DNA from 4 places in the Streptomyces sp. TAA040 genome. Region 2 is predicted to be linked to each of the others. Evidence: riboswitches for the same ligand, from Rfam matches in the RefSeq annotation. Region 2 holds a riboswitch; each other region holds the start of a gene.

Region 1 (5,460 bases), on a different contig from region 2:
GGTGGCGTCCAGACGTTCCCAGTCCATCCGCAGTCCCGTATCCCCGGGGCCCGAGCCCTCCGGGGCGGGGGCCCCGCTGGGTTCTGCCGCGAGATGGGCCGCCAGATTGACCGATCCCAGGTTGCACACGGCCGTCTCGGTGTCGTCCGACACCTCCAGGATCTCGGTGCACAGGTTCGAGGAGTGGACCACCGCGCCGCGGCGCGCGGTCTGGTTCGCCGTCCGGTTGGCCGTGTCCTTGAAGGTCATCCAGCCGTTGCCGGTCTGGGCCAACGTCCGCATCATGCGGGAGCAGAGCCGCTGCGCGGGCACCGTCGCACGGGCCAGGCCCGCCGCCTCGGCCGCCCGGTAGGCGGTGTCGAACTCCTCGCCCCACAGGTCGACGAGTTCCGGGACGTCCGAGGGCGAGAAGAGCGACCAGTCGGCGCCGCGCTGCACCCGGCGCATGAACTCGTCCGGGATCCAGTGCGCGAGGTTCAGGTTGTGGGTGCGACGGGCCTCCTCGCCGGTGTTGTCCCGCAGCTCCAGGAACTCCTCGATGTCGGCGTGCCAGGTCTCCAGGTAGACACAGGCGGCGCCCTTGCGCCGGCCGCCCTGGTTCACCGCGGCCACCGAGGCGTCCAGGGTGCGCAGGAAGGGGACGATCCCGTTCGAGTGACCGTTGGTACCCCGGATCAGTGAGCCGCGGGAACGGACGCGGGAGAACGGCAGGCCGATCCCGCCGGCGTGCTTCGACAGCCGAGCCACCTGGTGGTAGCGCTCGTAGAGCGAGTCGAGCTCGTCGACGGGCGAGTCGAGGAGGTAGCACGAGGACATCTGCGGGCGGCGGGTGCCCGAGTTGAAGAGCGTGGGGGAGGAGGGCAGGTAGGCCAGCGAGGAGGTGAGCCGGTACAGCTCGGCGACCTCCGCGAGCGCCTCCTCGCCGGTGCCGCCGGCGAGTCCGCAGGCCACCCGGAGCAGGAAGTGCTGCGGCGTCTCGATCACTTTGCGGGTCGTCGGGTGGCGCAGCAGGTAGCGCGAGTGCAGCGTACGGAGCCCGAAATACCCCAGCCGGTCGTCGACGCCGTCCGCGAACGCGCGTTCCACGAGCGCGTCAGGGGCCTGACCGTGGCGGGCGGCGAAGGCGGCGGTGCCGTCGGCGATCAGGCCCAGCCGGTGGCCCGTGGCCACCGACGCGGTGAACGATCCGGCACCCTGCGCGGCCGCCTCGTCGGCGACGGCCCGGGTCAGGAGCCGTGCGGCCAGGGCGGAGTACTGCGGCTCGTCACCGATCATCCCGGCAGCGGCCTCGATGGCCAGGGTGCGCAGTTCCGCCTCGTCTGATCCGGCGTTCGCGCCGCGCAGTGCGGCATCGGCCACCCGCTGGGGGTCCGTGGCGGGCAGCCCGGCGGCGGGACCGGCCAGGGCGTCGAGCAGCGACGCCGACCGGGGTCGGGTGGGGGCGGTGGTCACAGGAGTGCTCTCCCTCGCTCGGCGGGGGCCTTCGAGGGCATGGAGCGGAAGCGCGTACGCGGCGGCGCCCGGGCAGAACAGGGCGTGCCGCTCAGCGTCCGTCGGCCCAACCCACGAGGCCCGGACGTGTGCAAGCAGTCAGCAGGTGATCGGACTCGCGCACGCGTACCGCGGTGCGCTCACCGTTGCGGGACAGTTCCGGACTCGCACCGGATTCTCCTGATGACAGCGGGACGAGCATACATCTTGTGGTGAGGTTCTTCGGTCAGCCCCACATCTTGTGGTGAGGGCGTGTCGGGTCCGCAACAGTGCGCGGGAAAGCCGGAGGGCGGCGGCACCGGGTTCCGGTGCCGCCGCCCTCCGGTCCACAGGCGCAGGCGGGGGAGCGTCCTCAGCGGCCCGCGGCCGTGCGGGCGGTGCTCAACTCCTCGAAGAGCTCCGCCCAGCGCGGCAGCACCTCCTCCGGTGCGAAGGACCGGGCGGTCTGGAGCGCAGCGTCGCCCGCTTCCATCCGCCGGTCCGGGTCCTCCATCAGCTCCCGGAGCGCCTCCGCCAGCCCGTCCACGTCGCGAGGGGGCACGAGGAAGCCCTCACGGCCGTCCGTGAGCACCTCGCCGGGCCCGGTCGGGCAGTCGAAGGCCACCACCGGCAGGGCGTGCGACATCGCCTCGATCATCACCATGGGCAGCCCCTCGAACCGCGAGGAGAGCGCGTACAGCGAGGCCTGGGCGAACTTCTCGTCCAGCCGGTCGGTGTAGCCCATGAGGAACACGTGGTTGTACAGGTGGAGTTCCTCGATCTGCGCCCGCAGCTCGGCGCGCTTCTCGCCCGTGCCGTAGATCCGCAGTTGCCACGGCGATTCCTCGTCCACCGTCTTGCCGAAGGCCTCGATCAGCATGTCGAAGCCCTTCTGGTTGACCAGCCGGCCGGCCGCGACCACCGTGTGGCCGGCGGTGGTCGACGGGACCTGCTCGATCTGCTGGAGGGCGTTGGGCACCGTCTCGATGCGGACGCCGGGGAGCAGCTTCTCGTAGTCCTCCCGGTCGCCCTCGGTGAGGACGGCGACCGTGTCGAACCTGCGGTATCCGCGGGCGATGGCCTTCTGCACGTCCTTGCGGTGGGTGCCCAGGTTCATGTGCTCCTGCGCCACCAGCACCGGCCCCTCGGGCGTGTGACGCGCCACCAGGAGGTTCAGCGCCGGACGCGTCGTCACCACGATGCCGTCCCTTATCCGGCTCACGCACCGGATGATCTCGCGCTCCACGTAGCGGTCGAAGATGTGGTACCCGAACTCCCCGGCCGGGATCTCCTGCGCCGGACGGTCGGCCAGCCGGGACCGCGCCCAGGACCACTGGGTGTCCGCATCCGCCCTGCGGTCCACCAGCGCTCGCAGCCGGATGCGCGGGTCGATGGTGAAGCGGGGCGCCTCCCCGGTGCGGAGCACGCTGATCAGCTCGACCTCGTGCCCGGCAGCGGCGAGGAAGTTGGCCTGGTTCAGGACCGTGCGAATCGTTCCGCCGGTGCCGTAGGCGTTGAGCAGCAGGTAACGGATCCTCATGAGCCCTCGCCCTCCCCGCCCGCGGCGGGCTCCGTCCGGCACAGCACGGAGAGGTTGTTCTTCACCGTGTAGAAGGGCCGGAGCAGGTGCGTCCCGCCGTCCTCGGCCGGTACGGAGAGCGCCGGGAACGGCATCACCCGCTTCTTGTCCTCGATGCCGTCGAGGACGCGGCCGATGCGCAGTCGCTCCTCCCCGGGACGGTCGCCGTCCGGGCGGTCCGCTGCCTCCCCGCCGGCCGGGGAGCTCGCGCCGCGGCCGACCGCCAGGTAGAGGTCCCACTTCTCCGGTTCCGCGGCGCCCGCGTCCCGGCGCGGCGGTACCAGGTCCGTGGCCGGTACGGTCGCCTCGAAGCGCGCCCCATGCCGCTCGACCGGGTAGCGCCGCTCGTGCTCCGGCGCGTCCCGCAGCACGAGCACCAGTTCCGGCGGGCCGCCCTCGGGCGTGTCCAGCACCGAGTACGTCTCACCCACGAGGCGGACCCGCTGGTCCCGGGGCCACACCTGTATCACTTCGGCATGGGGTCTCATACGCGTTGCGTACCGCCCTCGTTCGGGACCGGCTCGGCGGCCGGCGCCACCTCGTAGCCCCAGGCGGAGCAGATCGGGCCCAGCACCTCGGGCACCGTGTCCGCGGAGGGCAGCGGACGGCCGGACTGCACCGTGCCGGACCGGATCTTGTCCTTCCAGTCACCGAGTCCCTTCTGGAGCCCGCCGACCGCGTCGCCGAACTCCAGCATCCCCGGCTCCCACTCGATCTCCAGGAAGCCGCACAGCCGCTTCAGCTCGGAGACCGGGTCGGCAACGATGTCCTCGTAGTGCACGGTGTGCCCGTCCAGACCCTTGCGAGCGCGCTCGACCGCCTGCATGTAGCGGAGTGCGTCGGCGGCCGCGGCCTCCTTGTCCCGCTTCTCGGGGTCGGCCTCGTGCCAGGACGCGGCGATCGACGCCGGGTGCCGGAGCAGGAAGACGAAACGGGCGTCCGGCCAGCAAGCCGCGAGACGCTTCCAGGCGAAGGCGTTGCTCGGTGTCTTCTCCACCAGCACCGACTTGCCGGACCTTGTCAACTCCCGGTGCAGCACCCGGTCCCAGAGCAGGTGCTCCAGGTCCCCCTGCTCCAGGTCCAGCTCCTTCATCGCCCGCTCGGCCAGCCGGGAGGAGTACTCGACCTCCAGCCGGCGGAAGTGCAGCTCGTGCGGCGAGTGCAGTGCGGAGTGGCCGTTCAGCAGCAGGCGCAGCATCGTGGAACCGGAGCGGACCGGGGCCATGATGAACACGGGGCGCCGCAGCAGGCGGTCGGTCTCCGGGTCGGCCGGTGCACGGAACTCGCGCTTCTTGCGCGGCGCGGGCGCGGGCGCCGCCTTGGTCTTCCCGGACCCTGCCTTCTTCCCTCCCGGGGTGGTGCTGCCCGAGGGGGCAGAGGTTTCGGACCTGCGCACACGGCGGATTTCGTAGCCGAGGCGCGAGGCGAGTTGCTTGTTCAGGGACCGTCGAAGATTCATACACGGCGACGCTAGTTTCCGTTTACGTTCAGCGCCAGCCGTGCAGGTGAGAATGTGGTGAATCACAGTCCCGCGGTGAACGTGAGCAGCCGGAACCCGGGCACGGGTTCCCAGTCGCGCTCCGGCGTCCGCACGAATCCGAGCCGGCCGTAGAGTCGGTGCGCCGCCCGCATCTCCTGCTGGCTGGACAGCACCATCCGGGTGAGCCCGCGCTCCCGGCCACGCTGCATGCACGCCCGCACCAGGGCCTCGCCGGCGCCGCGTCCGCGTCCCTCCGGACGGACGGCGAGCATCCGGAACTCTCCCTCGCCCGGGCCCGCGATGTCGGCGTACGCACCGCCGTCCCCGACGAAGGCCACCGCGCCGAGCACGTCCCCCGTGCGCAGGTCGGCCGCCACCAGCACCTCGGCGTGGTCCGAGCGGCGCCGGGCGTCGCGCAGTTCGTCGAGGTACGGATCGGCCTCCGCGAGGTCGAGCAGGCCGTCGCCGAGGTACACCTCGGCGGTCAGGTCGCCGATGCCGTCCAGTTCCTCGGGCCGGGCCGGTCTGATGTCGATGTCCATACCGCCAGTGTCGCCGACGGGTGGCGGCGGTGTGCCGCCGGTACCCGTCGGCGTCCGGTCTCAGCAGCAGCGGAAGCCGTCGCGCGGGTCCCCCGCGCGGGCGTCCGTGCGGCGCCGCTCGAACTCGCCGCGGCTGAGCGGCGCGGTGCCGGGGTGCTCGCGGAGCAGCCGCTGCGCGTAGCGGTCGTAGGCGTGTTCGCCGGTGAACTCCCGCAGGTACCACCACATGCGGGAGAGCAGCGTCCGCGGTACGCCCCGCGTCCTCGGTGCGGTCACGGCCGGGCCTCCCGGTGCTCCTCGGGAACGCCGCCGCCGGGGCCCAGCCCCGCGGCGCGCAGCTCCGCCTTCTCGGCCCGGGTGGGCAGCAGACCGTCGGGTGCGACGATCCG
Region 2 (5,460 bases):
GAGCGCGGCGGACGTGGGGGAAGGTGCGGCCGAGCTTCATCACCGCGGCGGCGTCCGTGCCGGCCAGCCGGGCGGCCAGCTCCTCCTCCGGAAGCGTGCCGGGCAGCACCGTCAGCACCTCTTCGCCCTCCACCAGCGGACGGCCGAGTCGTGCCGCGGCGGCGCTGACCGAGGTGACGCCGGGGACGACCTCCGTCGGGTAGTGCGGGGAGAGCCGCTTGTGCATGTGCATGTAGGAGCCGTAGAACAGCGGGTCGCCCTCGGAGACGACGGCGACGGTGCGGCCCGCGTCCAGGTGGGCGGCGAGCCGGGCGGCACACTCGGTGTAGAACTCGTCCATCGCCCCCTGGTAGCCGCCCGGGTGGGTGGTCGTCCCGGTGGTGACCGGGTAGACCAGCGGTTCCTCGATGTGGTCCTCGCGCAGGTGGCCCGCCGCGATGGAGCGGGCGATACTGCTGCCGGGACGGGCGCTGTGGTAGGCGATCACGTCCGCCTCGACGATCACCTCGACCGCCCGCAGCGTCATCAACGACGGGTCGCCGGGGCCGAGTCCGACGCCGTACAGCCGCCCGGCGCCGGAACGCGCTTCGGGGGTCTCCGAGTTGTGCTGCTGCCCGCTCACTCTGCCTCGCTCGCAATCGCGTTGACCGCTGCCGCTGCCATGGCGCTGCCGCCACGCCGACCGCGGACCACCAGGTGCGGCAGTCCGGCCGGGTGGGCGGCGAGCGCGTCCTTCGACTCGGCGGCGCCGATGAAACCGACCGGCATGCCGATCACGGCGGCCGGCCGGGGAGCGCCGTCCTCGATCATCTCCAGCAGCCGGAACAGCGCGGTCGGCGCGTTGCCGACGGCCACCACCGCCCCGTCCAGCCGGTCGCGCCACAGCTCCAGGGCGGCGGCGCTACGGGTGGTGCCCATGCGGGCGGCCAGGTCGGCCACGCCGGGATGGGCCAGCGTGCACAGCACCTCGTTCCCGGCGGGCAGCCGCTTGCGGGTGACGCCGCTGGCCACCATGTTCGCGTCGCACAGGATGGGCGCACCGGAGTCCAGGGCGGCGCGGGCGCCCGTCACGACGTCTCGGGACCAGCCGATGTCGCGGACCAGGTCGACCATCCCGCAGGCGTGGATCATCCGCACCGCGACCCGGGCGACCTCGGGCGGCAGGGCCGACAGGTCCGCCTCGGCGCGGATGGTGGCGAAGGAGCGGCGGTAGATCTCGGCGCCGTCCTTTTCGTAGTCGAACACGGTGCTCTCGTTCATCTCGGCGGCTCTGCGGGGTGGGGAGCGGGAAGTGTCCCGGGCTCGGGGTGCTCGGGGGTCTCCTGGCGGTCGGTGCGTGCGGCCCCGGACGCGGCGCGTGGGGTCCCGGAGGCGGGGTGCGGGGTGTCGGCGGCGGTGCCGGAGGCACGGGCCCGGGCGATCGCGGACGCCAGCTCGTCGACCGGGGTGACGGGAGCGGCGGCATCCGGGCCGGCCTGCGGGGTGCCGTCCTGGGTGCCGCCCGGCGTGGCGGCCGTCGCGGTGGTGACGCGGTAGCCGTCGGCGCCGGCCGTCACCTGCACGTGCGGGCCCGACGGGCGGCCGCAGCGGCGTTCGCAGCCGGACCAGTAGACCGGCAGCGGGCGTCCGGCCCGGGCGGACGCGGGCGCGATCGGCTGCGCGGAGCCGGTCGCGGTGCCGCGGACGGCGGCGGCCGCGTCGGCCCGTACGTCGGCGTGGGACTTCGCGCAGCCGGGGCGTCCGGTGCAGGCGCCGACGTCCCGCCAGGGGGAGTCGGGGTCGGTGACCAGGTGCTCGGCGGGAAGCCCGTCCCCCGGGCCGGTGTCCGGGGCGATGCCGGGGACGAGCACGCCGCGCCAGGGGGTGACGCGGAGTTCGCCGTCTCCGCCCGCGGCGAGGTCCGCCAGCCGCTCCCAGGCGTCGGCACCGACCTGGCCGAGGGGCAGCAGGACGGAGAGCGTGACCCGGCCGTCGGCGCCCGTGAGCACGCCGGGGGCCGGCGGTGGCGCCGGAGCGGACGGCGCCGGGCGGTGCGGGACGGTCTCCGTCGGCACGTCGTGCCGGGCGGCGAGGGCGGCGACGTCGGCCGGGGACGGGCGGTGCGGCGCGGGGAGGTCGCGAACCCGCCAGATCCGCCCCCCGGCCGCGGCTTCGGGGGCGCACCCGTCGGCGGCGTCGAGGAAGGCGAGCGCGGTGCACCAGGCGGCCCGTACGGCGTCCGCACCCCTCGGTATCCGCAGGGCGGGAGCGGACGCTCCGCCGAGGTGGAGGAGGACGCTGCCGGCTGGTTCTGCGACCAAGGTCACATCGGCGTCGAGGGCGCGGACATCGCCGCGACCGTCGTCCAGGGCGAAGAGGAAGCGGCCGGACAGCCCGGCGGCCCGCTCCTGCGAGCAGAGCAGCGCGTCCAGTTGGCGTACCCAGCGTGCGGTGTCGGCGTACCCCTCGCCGTCCAGGCCGGAGAGTGGGGAGGCGACGATGTTGCGGACCCGTTCGTGCTGGGCCGAGGGCAGCAGACCGGCGGCCCCGAGCCGGGCGGCCAGCGCCTCGCCCGAGGTCGGATCGAGCCCTCGCACCTGCACATTTCCGCGCGAGGTCAGGTGCAGTCGACCGTCGCCGAGATCCTGCGAGACAGCGGCGAGGGCCTTTGCCTGAGTCGGGTTGAGGAGTCCGCCAGGGATGCGGATGCGTGCCAGGGCGCCGTCGTCCGCCGTGTGCAGTCGCAAGGCACCCGGGCAGGCGTCCTCGCGCGTCCGGGCGGCGGCGGCAGCCGGAAGCGGGTACGGAGCAGGGGCGGGCGGCATGGCGGCGAGCATACTCATGGCCACCGCACCCCGGGCGAAACGGGCAGCGCCCGCGGAACGGATCGGGCAGCTCCGGTGGGACGGGCCGATCGGCGTCCGGCCGCGCCCGCCTCGCGCTCGATCGGCGAAAAGGCACCGGTCGGGGTCTTGCGCCCAGCGCTTACTATTCTTCTCGGCGGTCCGGTCGGACCGCCACCGCCTGCGACGGCGACATGGGAGGAAGCCCGGTGCGAATCCGGCGCGGTCCCGCCACTGTGAGCCCCGACCCCTGAGGTCGGGTGAGCCAGGAACTCCCGCCGTCCATGACACCGCCCGGGGCGCGGACCCCGAGGAAGGCCTGACGCCGCATGATCCTGCTGTTGTCGACGTCCGACACCGACCTGCTCAGCGCCCGTGCCGCCGACGGCCCGGTGGGCTTCCGGCTCGCCAACCCCTCCCGGGTCGGGCTCGACGAACTCGACGCGCTGCTCGACGGCACCGACCTCGTGGTGGTCCGCCTCCTGGGCGGTGTCCGGGCCTGGCAGGACGGCCTGGGCCGGCTGCTCGCCGGCGACCGCCCGGTGATCGTCCTCACCGGTGAACAGGCCCCGGACGCGCAGTTGATGGAGAACTCCACCGTCCCGATCGGGATCGCCGCCGAGGCGCACGCGTACCTCGCGCACGGCGGGCCCGACAACCTGGACCAGCTGGGGCGCTTCCTCTCCGACACCGTGCTGCTGACCGGCCACGGCTTCGCCCCGCCGGAGCCCGCCCCCGCCTGGGGCCCGCTGGACCCCGAGCCCACCGGCGGCCCGGCGTCCGCGGGTCCCGGTACCGCCGGCGGGGACGTGCGCCCGCTGGTCGCGGTGCTCTACTACCGGGCGCACCACATGAGCGGCAACACCGCCTTCGTACGGGTGCTGTCCGAGCAGATCGAGCAGGCCGGCGGGCGGGCGATGCCGCTGTTCGTCGCCTCGCTGCGGGCCCCCGAGCCCGAGCTGATCGAACGGCTGCGGCACGCCGACGCCGTGGTCACCACCGTGCTCGCCGCCGGCGGCACCAAGCCCGCCGAGGCCTCCGCCGGCGGGGACGACGAGTCCTGGGACGCGGGCGCGCTCGCGGCGCTGGACGTGCCGATCCTCCAGGCGCTCTGCCTCACCGGCTCGCGCGCCGCGTGGGAGGGGAACGACGAGGGCCTCTCGCCGCTGGACGCCGCCACCCAGGTCGCGGTGCCGGAGTTCGACGGCCGGCTGATCACCGTCCCGTTCTCCTTCAAGGAGCTCGACGAGGACGGGCTGCCCGCCTACGTCGCCGACCCGGAACGCGCCGCACGGGTGGCCGGGATCGCCGTCCGGCACGCGCGGCTGCGACACCTGCCGAACGCAGGGAAGCGCCTGGCACTGGTGCTGTCCGCGTACCCGACCAAGCACTCCCGGATCGGCAACGCCGTCGGCCTGGACACCCCGGCCAGCGCCGTCGCCCTGCTGCGCCGCCTGCGCGAGGAGGGATACGACTTCGGGGACGGTCACGACGGCGCCGTGGGCGGCGAGGGGCCGGTGCCCGGGCTGGAGTCCGGGGACGGCGACGAGCTGATCCGCGCGCTGATCGACGCCGGCGGCCACGACCGCGAGTGGCTCACCGACGAGCAGCTGGCGGCCAACCCGGTACGCATCCCGGCCGCCGACTACCGCCGCTGGTTCGCGAAGCTGCCCGAGGAGCTGCGCACCTCCGTCGAGGAGCACTGGGGACCGCCCCCGGGCCGGATGTTCGTGGACACCAGCCGCAACCCGGACGGCGACATCGTGCTCGCCGCGCTGCGCCGCGGCAACCTGCTGATCCTCATCCAGCCGCCGCGCGGCTTCGGCGAGAACCCGATCGCGATCTACCACGACCCCGACCTGCCGCCCTCGCACCACTACCTGGCCGCGTACCGCTGGATCTCCGCGCCCCGCGAGGAGGGCGGCTTCGGCGGCGACGCCATGATCCACCTGGGCAAGCACGGCAACCTGGAGTGGCTGCCCGGCAAGAACGCCGGCCTGTCCGCGGCCTGCGCGCCGGACGCCGCACTCGGCGACCTCCCGCTCGTCTACCCGTTCCTGGTCAACGACCCGGGCGAGGGCACCCAGGCCAAGCGCCGGGTGCACGCGACGCTGGTGGACCACCTCGTCCCGCCGATGGCCCGCGCCGAGTCGTACGGCGACATCGCCCGCCTGGAGCAGCTCCTCGACGAGTACGCGGCGATCTCCGCCATGGACCCGGCCAAGCTGCCCGCCATCCGCGCGCAGATCTGGACGCTGATCCAGGCCGCCAAGCTCGACCACGACCTCGGTCTGGAGGCCCGGCCGGACGACGACGGCTTCGACGACTTCCTGCTGCACGTCGACGGCTGGCTCTGCGAGGTCAAGGACGCGCAGATCCGCGACGGCCTGCACGTCCTGGGCGGCGCACCGACCGGACCGGAACGCGTCAACCTGGTCCTGGCGGTGCTGCGGGCCCGGCAGATCTGGGGCGGCACCACCGCCCTGCCCGGCCTGCGCGAGGCACTCGGCCTCGACGAGTCCGCCGCCACCCGCACCGGCGCCGACGAGGCCGAGGAGCGCGCCCGGGTGCTGGTGCAGGGCATGGAGGACGCGGGCTGGGACCCGTCCGCCGTCCCGGCCGTCGCCGCCGGCGCACC
Region 3 (5,460 bases), on a different contig from region 2:
TCAACGCCGCGCGCGGCGGCATCGTGGACGAGACGGCGCTGGCCGCCGCGCTCAAGGAGGGCCGGGTGGCCGGCGCGGGCCTGGACGTCTACGCCAGCGAGCCCTGCACCGACTCCCCGCTGTTCGAGTTCGACCAGGTCGTCGCCACCCCGCACCTCGGTGCCTCCACCGGTGAGGCCCAGGAGAAGGCCGGTGTCGCGGTCGCCCGCTCGGTGCGCCTCGCGCTGGCGGGGGAGCTCGTCCCGGACGCCGTCAACGTCCAGGGCGGGGTCATCGCCGAGGATGTCCGCCCCGGGCTGCCCCTGGCCGAGCGCCTGGGCCGGATCTTCACCGCGCTCTCCGGCGAGGTGGCCGTCCGGCTGGACGTCGAGGTGTACGGCGAGATCACCCAGCACGACGTCAAGGTGCTGGAACTCTCCGCGCTCAAGGGGGTCTTCGAGGACGTCGTCGCCGAGACGGTCTCCTACGTCAACGCTCCGCTGTTCGCTCAGGAGCGGGGTGTGGAGGTGCGGCTGACCACCTCCAGCGACTCCCCGGACCACCGCAACCTGGTGACCGTGCGCGGTACCCTGGGCAACGGCGAGGAGATCTCCGTCTCCGGCACCCTGGCCGGTCCGAAGCACCTCCAGAAGATCGTCTCGGTCAACGAGCACGACATCGACCTCGGTCTCGCCGACCACATGGCCTTCCTGCGCTACGCCGACCGGCCCGGCGTGGTCGGGACCGTCGGCCGGATGCTCGGCGAGGCCGGTGTGAACATCGCCGGGATGCAGGTCTCGCGTGCGGAGGAGGGCGGCGAGGCGCTCGTCGCGCTCACCGTCGACGACACCGTGCCGGCGGCGGTGCTCGCCGAGATCGCCGAGGAGATCGGCGCCACCTCGGCTCGCGGCGTCGACCTGACGGACTGACGGCACCCCGGGGCCCGTGCCCGGCGGGGCCCCGTGAACGCCCCTGCGCCCGTCCCCGCCGGGGCGTTCACGCGCCCGCGGTGCCTACTGCCGCCCGGCGGCAGCAGGCACCGCTGCGCTCAGTGCCTTCGTTCCGGCGGGAGCGCGGCGCGCACCTCGGCGGTAGCGGCTACCAGGTTCCCGAGGGCGGCCCGGACCTCGGGCCAGCCGCGGGTCTTGAGGCCGCAGTCCGGGTTCACCCACAGCCTCTCCGGCGGGAGCGCCGCCAGCCCTTCGCGGAGCAGGGCCGCCATCTCGGCGGTGTCCGGCACCCGCGGTGCGTGGATGTCGTAGACGCCGGGCCCCGCCTCGCGCGGGTAGTCGGCCGCGGCGAGTTCCCGCGCGACCTGCATGTGCGAGCGGGCCGCCTCCAGGCTGACGACATCGGCGTCGAGCTTCTCGATGGCGTCGAGGACGTCTCCGAACTCCGCGTAGCACATGTGGGTGTGAATCTGGGTATCCGGACGCACCCCGCTGGTGGCGAGGCGGAAGGCGGCGGTAGCCCAGTCGAGGTACGCGGCCCGGTCGGCGAGGCGCAGCGGAAGGGTCTCGCGCAGCGCGGGCTCGTCGACCTGGATCACCGAGGTGCCCGCCGCCTCCAGGTCGGCCACCTCCTCGCGCAGCGCGAGAGCGACCTGTCGGGCCGTCTCCTCACGCGGCTGGTCGTCCCGGACGAACGACCAGGCGAGCATGGTGACGGGGCCGGTGAGCATGCCCTTGACCGGGCGGTCCGTGAGCGACTGGGCGTAGCGGGTCCAGCGGACGCTCATCGGCTCCGGGCGGGAGATGTCGCCGACGAGCAGCGGTGGGCGGACGTAGCGGGTGCCGTACGACTGGACCCAGCCGTGCCGGGTGGCCAGGCAGCCGGTGAGTTGTTCGGCGAAGTACTGCACCATGTCGTTGCGTTCCGGCTCACCGTGGACGAGGACGTCGATGCCGCTCCGCTCCTGGAAGGCGACGACCTCACGGATCTCGGTCGCGACGCACTCCTCGTACGCCGCCCGGTCGATGCGTCCGGCCCGCAGGTCGGCCCGTGCGGTGCGCAGGGCCGTGGTCTGCGGGAAGGAGCCGATGGTCGTGGTCGGCAGCATCGGCAGTCCCAGGCGGGCCCGTTGGGCGGCGGTCCGCTCGGCGTACGGTTCCGCACGGCGACCGTCGGCCTCGGTGACGGCGCCGGTGCGGGCCCGTACCGCCGTGTCGTGCACCAGCGCGGATGCCGCGCGGGACGCCAGGTCGGCCCGGTTCGCGGCCGACTCGGCGGCGATCGCGTCCGTACCGCTGGTCAGGCCACGGGCCAGGGTGACGATCTCGTCGCACTTCTGGCGGGCGAAGCTGAGCCACCGCGCGACCTGCGGGTCGATCTCGCGTTCCGCGCGGACGTCCTGTGGGACGTGCAGCAGCGAGCAGGAGGCGGCCACATCGACCCGCCCCGCGAGTCCGAGCAGTGTCCCCAGCAGCGAGAGGGACTTCTCGAAGTCGTTGATCCAGACGTTCCGCCCGTCGACCACCCCGGCGACCAGCCGCTTGCCGGGGATTCCGCCGACCGCCGCCAGCCCGTCGAGGTTGGCCGCAGCCCGACCGGTGAAGTCGAGGGCCAAGCCCTCGACCGGCGCCTTGGCCAGCACGGGCAGGGCCTCGCCCAGGCGGTCGAAGTACGACGCGACCAGCAGTTTCGGCCGGTCGGTGAGCGCGCCCAGCGTCCGGTAGGCGCGGGCCGCGGCCCCGGACTCGGCGGGGGAGCGGTCCTGCACCAGAGCGGGTTCGTCGAGCTGGACCCAGTCGGCGCCCGCTGCCCGCAGATCGGCCAGTACCTCGGCGTAGACCGGCAGCAACCGGTCCAGCAGGGTCAGGGGCTCGAAGTCCGCCGCGGCTCCGGGGGCGGGCTTCGCCAGCAGCAGGTAGGTGAGCGGGCCGAGCAGGACGGGGCGGGCGCGGTGGCCGAGGGAGAGGGCCTCGGTGAGCCCGGTGACCTGAGCGGCGGAGTCAGCGGTGAAGACGGTGTCGGGGCCCAACTCCGGCACGAGATAGTGGTAGTTCGTGTCGAACCACTTGGTCATCTCCAGTGGGGCGGACTCGGCGGTGCCGCGCGCCATCGCGAAGTAGCCGTCCAGCGGGTCGGCCTCGACGGCCGCCCGGTGGCGGTCGGGGATCGCGCCGACCATGACGCTGGTGTCCAGCACGTGGTCGTAGTACGAGAAGTCACCGGTCGGGACCTCGCCGATGCCGGCGTCGGCGAGGGCGCGCCAGTTGGCACGGCGCAGCGCGGCGGCGGTGGTCCGGAGCTCACCGGCTCCGACCCGACCCTGCCAGTAGCCCTCGACCGCCTTCTTCAGCTCCCGGTGCGGACCTTGCCGCGGGTAGCCGTGCACGGTGGATCCGGTGGCCGCTGCTGCGGACTCGACTGTCACGGAACTCTCCTTCGCGAGTGTGTCTCCGTAGAACCCGGACGACGACGGGAGGCGCGAAGGGAGCGCGCAATCGGCGGACGGCTGCGCGAGGTCACCGCGGCCGACCGCTGCTGCTCACCCGACCCGCCCACGAGGTCACCGGGATCACCGTGCGCGGCGCTCGCGCACGGGCAGCGGCAGGTCTTCGGACTCGCGGGCAGGTCTGCCGGAGGCAGACACCTAGTGGCCGTCGCTTCCCAGACCCCGGAAGGGGTCAAGTGCTCATGACGGCGGTCGTTCCCGCTCACCGCTGCGGGGCAGTCCCGGAATCCCACCGGGTTCCCTCTTGCGACGCTCCCGCCTGGCGGACGGGGCGAACCAGCTGCGCGGCCAGCCTACGCGAGCCCGGGGCGCGCCGGGGGTGCACGGGGCAGGTTCCCGGGGCGCGGGACGCCGCAGCCGGTGCCGACGGGCGCGACGCCGGGCCGTCCGCTCACCGCCGGGCGGCCTTGAGCGCCTGGCTCACAGCCGGGCTGCCTTGAGGGCCAGGTGCAGGAGCAGCCGGTCGCCGCCGCTGCCGAGGTCGAGCCCGGTGAGCTGCTCGACCCGGGACAGCCGGTAGTACAGCGTCTGACGGTGGATGCCCAGGGCGGCCGCCGTGCGTCCCGCCTGTCCGGCGCAGTCCAGGAACACCTCCGCGGTACGCGCCGTCTCCCGGTGGGCGGGTTTCAGCAGCGTCCCCACCACCGGGTCGCTGCGCGACGCGGCGGGCAGCGCGGTCAGCATCCGGTACGCGCCGATCTCCGACCAGAGCGCCACCGGCCCCAGCCCCTCCTCCGCGTGCGCGGCCGCCGCGGCGGCCAGCGCCTGCTGCCAGGCCTCCGCCAGCTCGGCCGTCCCCTGCCGGACCGCGCTGACCCCGGCCGTCCCGCCGGCGGCCCGGGGGGACCGCAGCAGCCGGTCCGCGGCGGTGCGCGCGGCGGCTCCGGCCGCCGTGTCCGCCGCCGAGCGCAGCCGCACCACGGCGGCCAGGACGGCGCCGCGCTGGCCGCTCGTCGCCCCCGCGCGCAGCACGGTGCGCACCGGTACCTGCGGCAGCCCGGCGGACGGCGGTTCCGGTCCGGGCTCGGCGTCCTCGGCGGTGTGCTCCTGCCAGGGGGAGACCGCCAGCAGTGCCAGTGGCCCGTCCGCCGCGGGCCCGAGGGCCTCGGCCAGTTCCTCGGTGGCGCTCCGACGGGCACCGGGAGTGCTCCCGGCGAGGGAACCGTGCAGCAGCTCGCCGAGCCGGGCTCCCGCCCTGGCCTCCGCGGCCAGCAGCGAGCCGATCCGGCCCGCCGTGGCGAGGGCCTCCGCCAGCCGCGGATCGGCCAGGGAGAGCGCGCCGTCGTCGAGCAGCCAGATGTAGCCATGCACCACGCCGTGGTGCCGGACGGGCAGGCACACACGGCCCTTGACCACGCCTGCGGCGGGCTCCGGAGGGATTCGCACCGGACCGGTGGCACGGGTGATCCCGAAGCCCTCGAACCAGGCGCGCACCGCCGTGCTGGACCGCCGCTGCATGATCGAGCGGGTCCGTACCGGATCCATCAGCAGTTCGGCGTCGTCGCTCTCGTGCGCGCCGAACGCGATCAGTCCGAAGTCCCGGTTCTCCAGGGTGGCCGGGGTGCCCAGCAGGGCCGACACCTCGTCGATCAGCGCCTGGTAGTCCTCCCGCATCGGTGTCCGCCGCCTTCGTGCTCCCGGGCCCGCGGCCGAACGGTTCCGGCCGCGCTGCTTGCCGAAACCATTCTCATACAGATGTCTGAGATCCGGGACACGGACCCGTGACACGTGTCCATGGCTGTCCCGCGGCGCGATCCTTAGGTTTCACGGTGGCTCATCTTGCCGTTCAACAGCCCGCCACAGTGGAGGTGCCCGTGCTGGGTCCCGTGCTTCGCGCTGCCGCCGGCAGCGACGGCATTCGCCGTATCGTCTCGGCCGCGCCGCTCACCCGTCCGGTGGTGAACCGCTTCGTCGCGGGGGAGCGGCTGGACGCCTCCGTGGCGGTCGTCCGCTCGCTCGCCGCCCGGGGGTTGTACGTGACCCTGGACCACCTCGGTGAGGACGTCACCGACCCCGCCGAGGCG
Region 4 (5,460 bases), on a different contig from region 2:
CGGGGACGAAATCCCGGCCCGCCTCTGCCGCGACGGTCCGCAGCAGGGCCCGCCGGAAGCCGTCGCTCTCCAGCGAGCCGTGCCAGTGGGTACCTCGCACGGCACCCGAGCGGCAGCCGTCGAGGAAGGGCTCGCCGCCGGTGACCTCGGCCACCCCGTGGTGGATCTCGTAGCCCCGCACCGGCTCGCCCAGGGCTTCGCCCTCCGGCCGCGCCAGGGTCTTCTCCCGGTGGAACCGCACCCGCACCGGTAGCAGGCCGAGGCCCTCGACCGTCCCGGCCCGGGACTCCACCTCGTCCTCGATACGGCTGCCCAGCAGCTGGAAACCGCCGCAGATGCCGAGCACCGGGCGCCCCTCGGCGGCCCGCCGTCGCAGCGCCGCGGCCAGCCCCCGCCGGTGCAGCCACTCCAGGGCGCGGACCGTGCCGCGGGTACCGGGCACGATCACCAGGTCGGCGTCGGCCAGCTCCTCCGGGCGGTCGCAGAACCGCACCACCACACCGGGCTCGGCGGCCAGCGCGTCGACGTCCGTGAAGTTGGACATCAGCGGCACAGGCAGCACGGCGACCCGCAGCACGTCCGCGCCGTGCGGCGCCGCCGTGCTGCTCTCCCGCACGGTGCCGCGCAGCGACACCCGCAGGCCGTCCTCCTCGTCTATGCCCAGACCGTGGCGGAACGGCAGCACGCCCAGCGTCGGACGCCCGGTGAGCGTGCGCAGCATGTCCAGGCCGGGACGCAGCAGCGACACGTCGCCGCGGAACTTGTTGACCAAGTAGCCCGCGACGAGTTCCTGGTCGGCGGCCGAGAGCAGCGCGGTCGTCCCGAAGAAGGAGGCGAAGACGCCGCCGCGGTCGATGTCGCCGACCACCAGCACCGGGAGCCGTGCTGCCCTGGCGAGTCCCATGTTGACGATGTCGCCCTGCCGCAGGTTGATCTCCGCGGGGCTGCCCGCGCCCTCGCAGATCACCGCGTCGTGGTCGCGCCGCAGCTCCGCCAGGCAGGCGGCGACTGTGTCGAGCAGTTGTCCCCGGCGCTCCGAGTGGTAGCCGCGGGCGCTCATCTCGCCCACCGGCCGCCCCAGCAGGACCACCTGGCTGGTGCGGTCCCCGCCGGGCTTCAGCAGCACCGGGTTCATCAGCGCGCTCGGTTCCACCCCGGCGGCCGCGGCCTGCATCGCCTGCGCCCGGCCGATCTCCGCCCCTTCCAGGGTGACATAGGAGTTCAGCGACATGTTCTGCGCCTTGAAAGGGGCCACTTTGACGCCGCGGCGGGCCAGCCACCGGCAGACGCCCGCGGTGACCACACTCTTGCCGGCGTCCGAGGTCGTCCCCGCCACCAGCAGACCGCCCCCCGTCGCCCGGGGGGTGCCGGCCGCGTTCCGGGCGCCGCCCCTCTCATCCGGCATGACGCCGCCTCCTCCCGGCGCGCCGCGCCTGCCGTGCCACGAGGGCGACGCCGAGCGCCAGCGCGCCGACCCGCCGGGACAGCCGGACGGCCGCCTCGATGTCCGCGGGGCCCGGGGCGCGCCCCCCGGCGTTCAGCACCGGTCGGTGCTCGACCCGCCCGCCGTACGCGAGGGTGCCCCCCAGACGCAGCCCGAGGGCTCCGGCGAACGCGGCCTCCACCGGCCCGGCGTTGGGGCTGGGGTGGCGGCCGGCGTCCGCGGCCCGGACCCGCAGGGCTCCTGCCGGGTCGGGACCGGCGGCCGCCGCCAGCAGTGCGGTCAGCCGGGAGCCCGGAAGGCCCAGCACGTCGTCCAGCCGGGCGGCGGCCCAGCCGAACCGTCGGTAGCGGGGGGACCGGTGGCCCACCATCGCGTCCAGGGTGTTCGCCGCCCGGAAGAGGGCCATCCCCGGCACGCCGCCGAGCGCCGCCCACACCAGCGCGCCCACCACCGCGTCCGAGGTGTTCTCGGCGACCGACTCGACGACGGCCCGGGCCAGGGCGGGGGAGTCGAGCGCCTGCGGGTCGCGGCCGCAGAGGCGCGGGAGCAGTTCCCGGGCGGTGCCGAGGTCCTCCTCTGCCAGCGCCTCGGCCACCAGCCGCGCCTCCCGTCCCAGCGAGGTGCCGCCGAGGACGGACCAGGTGACGGCTGCGGTGAGGGCGACCGCCGGTAGGCCGCCCGCGGCGTCGGCGAGCCGTCGGGGTGTCCCGGTGCGGCGCGCGGGCACCGCCAGAGCGCGGTCAACGGCAGCGGCGAGCACGGCGGCACCGCCCGCGCAGAGCGCGGTGTGCAGGGCGCCCGCGGCCCGGTCGTCGCGCCACAGGCGTCGTTCTGCGGCGGTGGCGGCCCGGCCGAAAGCGGCTACCGGGTGGCCACGGCGGGGGTCGGCGACCAGCACGTCGGCGAGGTAGCCGAGCACCGCGCCCGAAGGGGAGAAAGCCATGGCGTCGTCAGCCGGCCGTCTCACCCCGGTGGCGCGGAGGGGGCGGTGGCAGCAGCATGCCGGGCATGGGTGTGTCCTCACTCAGGGTCCGCGCCCTGGCTCGACGTGACCGGCGGTGAGAGTCTCCTGGCTCCCGGATCGGCAGCGCCCCCGGCCTTCCAGCCCGCGGGCCGTGACGTGGGTGGGGGCGTGCTCCCCGGTGACAGTGGCGGGACCGCGCCGGACTCGCACCGGCTTCCTCTCCTGCCGCCGTTTGGCAACGGGCAGTCCACCACGCCCGCGGGGAGCCGTCAACTCCCCTCTGACCTGCGACGGGAGAGTGCGAGCAGACACACCGCAGGGCACACCGCGGGAGCGCTGCAGTTCTGCTGCCGACGCCCCCGCGGTGTGCCGTCCGGGGCGGTCTCAGGCGGCGATGATGTAGATGCCGTAGGCCACGGCGACTCCGCAGAGCGTGTAGCTGAGGACGGACAGCACCCGTCCGCCCGCGCTGGCGGTGCCGTTCGCGGACCGGGCCGAGCCGCCCACGATGCCGAGGGTGAAGACGCCCACCAGAGCGATGGTGGCGAGGATACTGACGCCGAAGACGGCGCCGAGGGATGCCCACTCGATGTTCATTGCGCGGTTTCCTTCCTGGTCACCTGTTGGCGGCGGCCGGGTCGCCGGCCGGCCGGTCGCCGGTCCCGGCGTCCGTGGGGCCGGCGGTCCCGGCGCCGGAGGGGCCGGCCGGCGGGGGAGAGACGGCGAGGACGGCGTCGCTCACCGGGGTTCGCTCCCCGGCGGCGGGCGGCCCGTCGGTGCTCGACCCGTCGGCGGTGGCGGCGCCGGCCGGCGCCTTTGCGGTGCCACCGGTGCCCGGGGTGTCAGCGGTGCCACCGGTGTCGGTGACGCCCGCGTCAGCCGGGGCTTCGTGGTCGGTGTCGTTGACGTTCCGGTGGTCGACCACCTCGCGGCGGGAGGCGAGCCAGATCGCGAGGCAGGCAGCGAGGGCCCCCACGCCGACCGCGGTGACGCCCCAGTCGCCCTGCTCGGCGAGCAGGGCCGCGAGTGCGGCGACCAGTCCGGCGGCCGGCAGGGTCAGGGCCCAGGCGGCGAACATCCGGTTCGCGGTGCTCCAGCGGACGACGCCCCCCTTGCGGCCGAGACCGGAGCCCATCACCGAACCGGAGCAGACCTGCGTGGTGGACAGCGCGAAGCCGAGGTGGGAGGAGGCGAGGATGGTCACGGCCGAGCTGGTCTGCGCGGCGAAGCCCTGCGGCGGCGCGATGTCCGTCAGGCCCCTGCCCATGGTGCGGATGATGCGCCAGCCGCCGAGGTAGGTGCCCAGAGCGATGGCGATGCCCGCGGAGGCGATCACCCACATCGGCGGGTCGGCGTCGGCCCCGAGTGCGCCGCCGGAGATCAGCGCGAGCGTCATCACGCCCATCGTCTTCTGCGCGTCGTTGGTGCCGTGGGCCAGTGAGACCAGCGCGGCGGAGGTGATCTGACCCCGGCGGTACCCCTTGGAGGTCCGCTGCGGGTCGGCACCGCGGGTCGTGCGGTACGTCAGCCGGGTGGCGAGCATCGCGGCCACACCGGCGACCAGCGGGGCGATGCAGGCCGGGAGCAGCACCTTCGTGAGCACCGCGTCCAAGTGGACGGCGCCCACGCCGACCGAGGCGATGGTGGCGCCCATCAGACCGCCGAACAGTGCCATCGAGGAGCTGGAGGGCAGGCCGCCCAGCCAGGTCAACAGGTTCCAGAGGATGGCTCCGACGAGCCCGGCGAAGATCACTTCGGGGCGTATGCCGGCCGTCTCGTCGATGATCCCCTTCGAGATCGTGGTGGCGACCTCCACCGAGAGGAAGGCACCGACGAGGTTCAGGGCGGCGGACATCCCCACCGCGGCCTTGGGCCGCATCGCGCCGGTGGAGATGGTGGTGGCCATGGCGTTGGCCGTGTCGTGGAAGCCGTTCGTAAAGTCGAACACCAAGGCCGTGACGATCACGATCCCGATGAGAAGCGTGACGTGTTCCATTCACCCGGCAATCAGTTCGGCGGTCAGGGGGCTCGGTGAACGTAAGGACGCAGGGTGAACGGAAGGTGAACTGGGGCAGGCTTCGGGGTGTCGCAGTTCCAGGGGTGCGGTGCCCTTCCGAATATGCGGCTGACGTGCGCCCTTGCGTGCCGCACCGGGGCTCGCTCGGAGGTCCGCGGTGAACCGGTGGGAAACACCGGTCGACACCCGCGGAAACCCGAGAGCAACGTGCAACGGCGACGTGGTGAACGGTAGCCGAACCGCCCCCTGCCGGGTCCGCTCCGCGGGGCAGGAGATCCCGGTCACGTTCCGCGCCTCCGCCGCCCGCCGGGGGCGTCCCGGTAGTGTGCGCGGCCAGAGGTGGGGCGGAATGCGGCCGGAGTGGCGGGAGCCCTGGCGGGAACTGGTGGCGACGGGGCGGCGCACGGTCGCCGACGGGCTGGTGGTCGGCACGTCCGGCAACGTCTCCGTGCGGGTGGGGGACGCCGTCCTGGCCACCCCGCCCGGCGTCCCCTACGACCGGCTGGGCCCGCTGGACCTCTGCGCCGGACCGCACGGACGGTTCGCGACTCGCCGGAACGCTCACGCCAACGGGTGAACTCCCGGTCCATCTCGCGCTTTACCGCCACACCGAGGCGCGCGCGATCGTGCACACCCACGCGGTGCATGCCACCGCAGTGTCCACGCTGGTCGACGAAGTGCCCGCCGTCCACTACATCGCCGCCGCGCTCGGCGGACCCGTCCGGGTGGCGCCCTACGCCCCCTACGGCAGCGACGCCCTCGCCGAAGGCGCTGCGCGGGCGCACCGGCTGCCTGCTGCGCAACCACGGCACGCTGGTGCACGCCGACACCCTGGCGCGGGCCCTGGAGCACACGGTGCAACTGGAGTGGCTCTGCCGGGTGTGGCTCGCCGCCTCCGCCGTACCGGGCCGTGCCCCGGCGCTGCTGCCCGACGGAGAGCTCGACCGGGTCGCGGACCGGTTCCGCGGCTACGGCCAACCCGGCGGGAGCAGCGCCGCACCGTGACCGGCGCCCCGCAGCGTGCGGCCCCGCCCC

Evidence for each region. Region 2 has a riboswitch for cobalamin ahead of cobN (cobaltochelatase subunit CobN). Riboswitches for the same ligand answer to the same signal wherever they lie in the genome.
Region 1: it holds a riboswitch for cobalamin, as region 2 does, so the genes downstream of both, H300_RS0113510 (ribonucleoside-diphosphate reductase subunit alpha) here and cobN (cobaltochelatase subunit CobN) in region 2, are expected to answer to the same signal.
Region 3: it holds a riboswitch for cobalamin, as region 2 does, so the genes downstream of both, metE (5-methyltetrahydropteroyltriglutamate--homocysteine S-methyltransferase) here and cobN (cobaltochelatase subunit CobN) in region 2, are expected to answer to the same signal.
Region 4: it holds a riboswitch for cobalamin, as region 2 does, so the genes downstream of both, H300_RS0101780 (cobalamin biosynthesis protein) here and cobN (cobaltochelatase subunit CobN) in region 2, are expected to answer to the same signal.

The regions. Positions count from the first base shown of each region.
Region 1 is NZ_AUKR01000013.1:101,250-106,709, forward strand. Features, by position in the region: gene H300_RS0113510 (ribonucleoside-diphosphate reductase subunit alpha) at 1-1,452, opposite strand, end outside; cobalamin riboswitch at 1,576-1,710, opposite strand; gene H300_RS0113515 (glycosyltransferase family 4 protein) at 1,844-3,010, opposite strand; gene H300_RS31855 (hypothetical protein) at 3,007-3,537, opposite strand; gene H300_RS31860 (sulfotransferase family protein) at 3,534-4,508, opposite strand; gene H300_RS0113530 (GNAT family N-acetyltransferase) at 4,571-5,071, opposite strand; gene H300_RS0113535 (YbdD/YjiX family protein) at 5,132-5,347, opposite strand; gene H300_RS0113540 (carbon starvation CstA family protein) at 5,344-5,460, opposite strand, start outside.
Region 2 is NZ_AUKR01000010.1:11,415-16,874, reverse strand. Features, by position in the region: gene H300_RS0110225 (precorrin-2 C(20)-methyltransferase) at 1-622, opposite strand, end outside; gene H300_RS0110220 (precorrin-8X methylmutase) at 619-1,260, opposite strand; gene cobG (precorrin-3B synthase) at 1,257-2,816, opposite strand; cobalamin riboswitch at 2,964-3,119, shown strand; gene cobN (cobaltochelatase subunit CobN) at 3,152-5,460, shown strand, end outside.
Region 3 is NZ_AUKR01000002.1:168,873-174,332, reverse strand. Features, by position in the region: gene serA (phosphoglycerate dehydrogenase) at 1-908, shown strand, start outside; gene metE (5-methyltetrahydropteroyltriglutamate--homocysteine S-methyltransferase) at 1,028-3,355, opposite strand; cobalamin riboswitch at 3,514-3,733, opposite strand; gene H300_RS0102805 (helix-turn-helix domain-containing protein) at 3,857-5,050, opposite strand; gene H300_RS0102800 (proline dehydrogenase family protein) at 5,251-5,460, shown strand, end outside.
Region 4 is NZ_AUKR01000001.1:396,808-402,267, forward strand. Features, by position in the region: gene H300_RS0101775 (cobyric acid synthase) at 1-1,405, opposite strand, end outside; gene H300_RS0101780 (cobalamin biosynthesis protein) at 1,395-2,387, opposite strand; cobalamin riboswitch at 2,508-2,627, opposite strand; gene H300_RS0101785 (hypothetical protein) at 2,793-3,005, opposite strand; gene H300_RS0101790 (inorganic phosphate transporter) at 3,025-4,404, opposite strand; partial or broken gene H300_RS24510 (class II aldolase/adducin family protein) at 4,775-5,430, shown strand.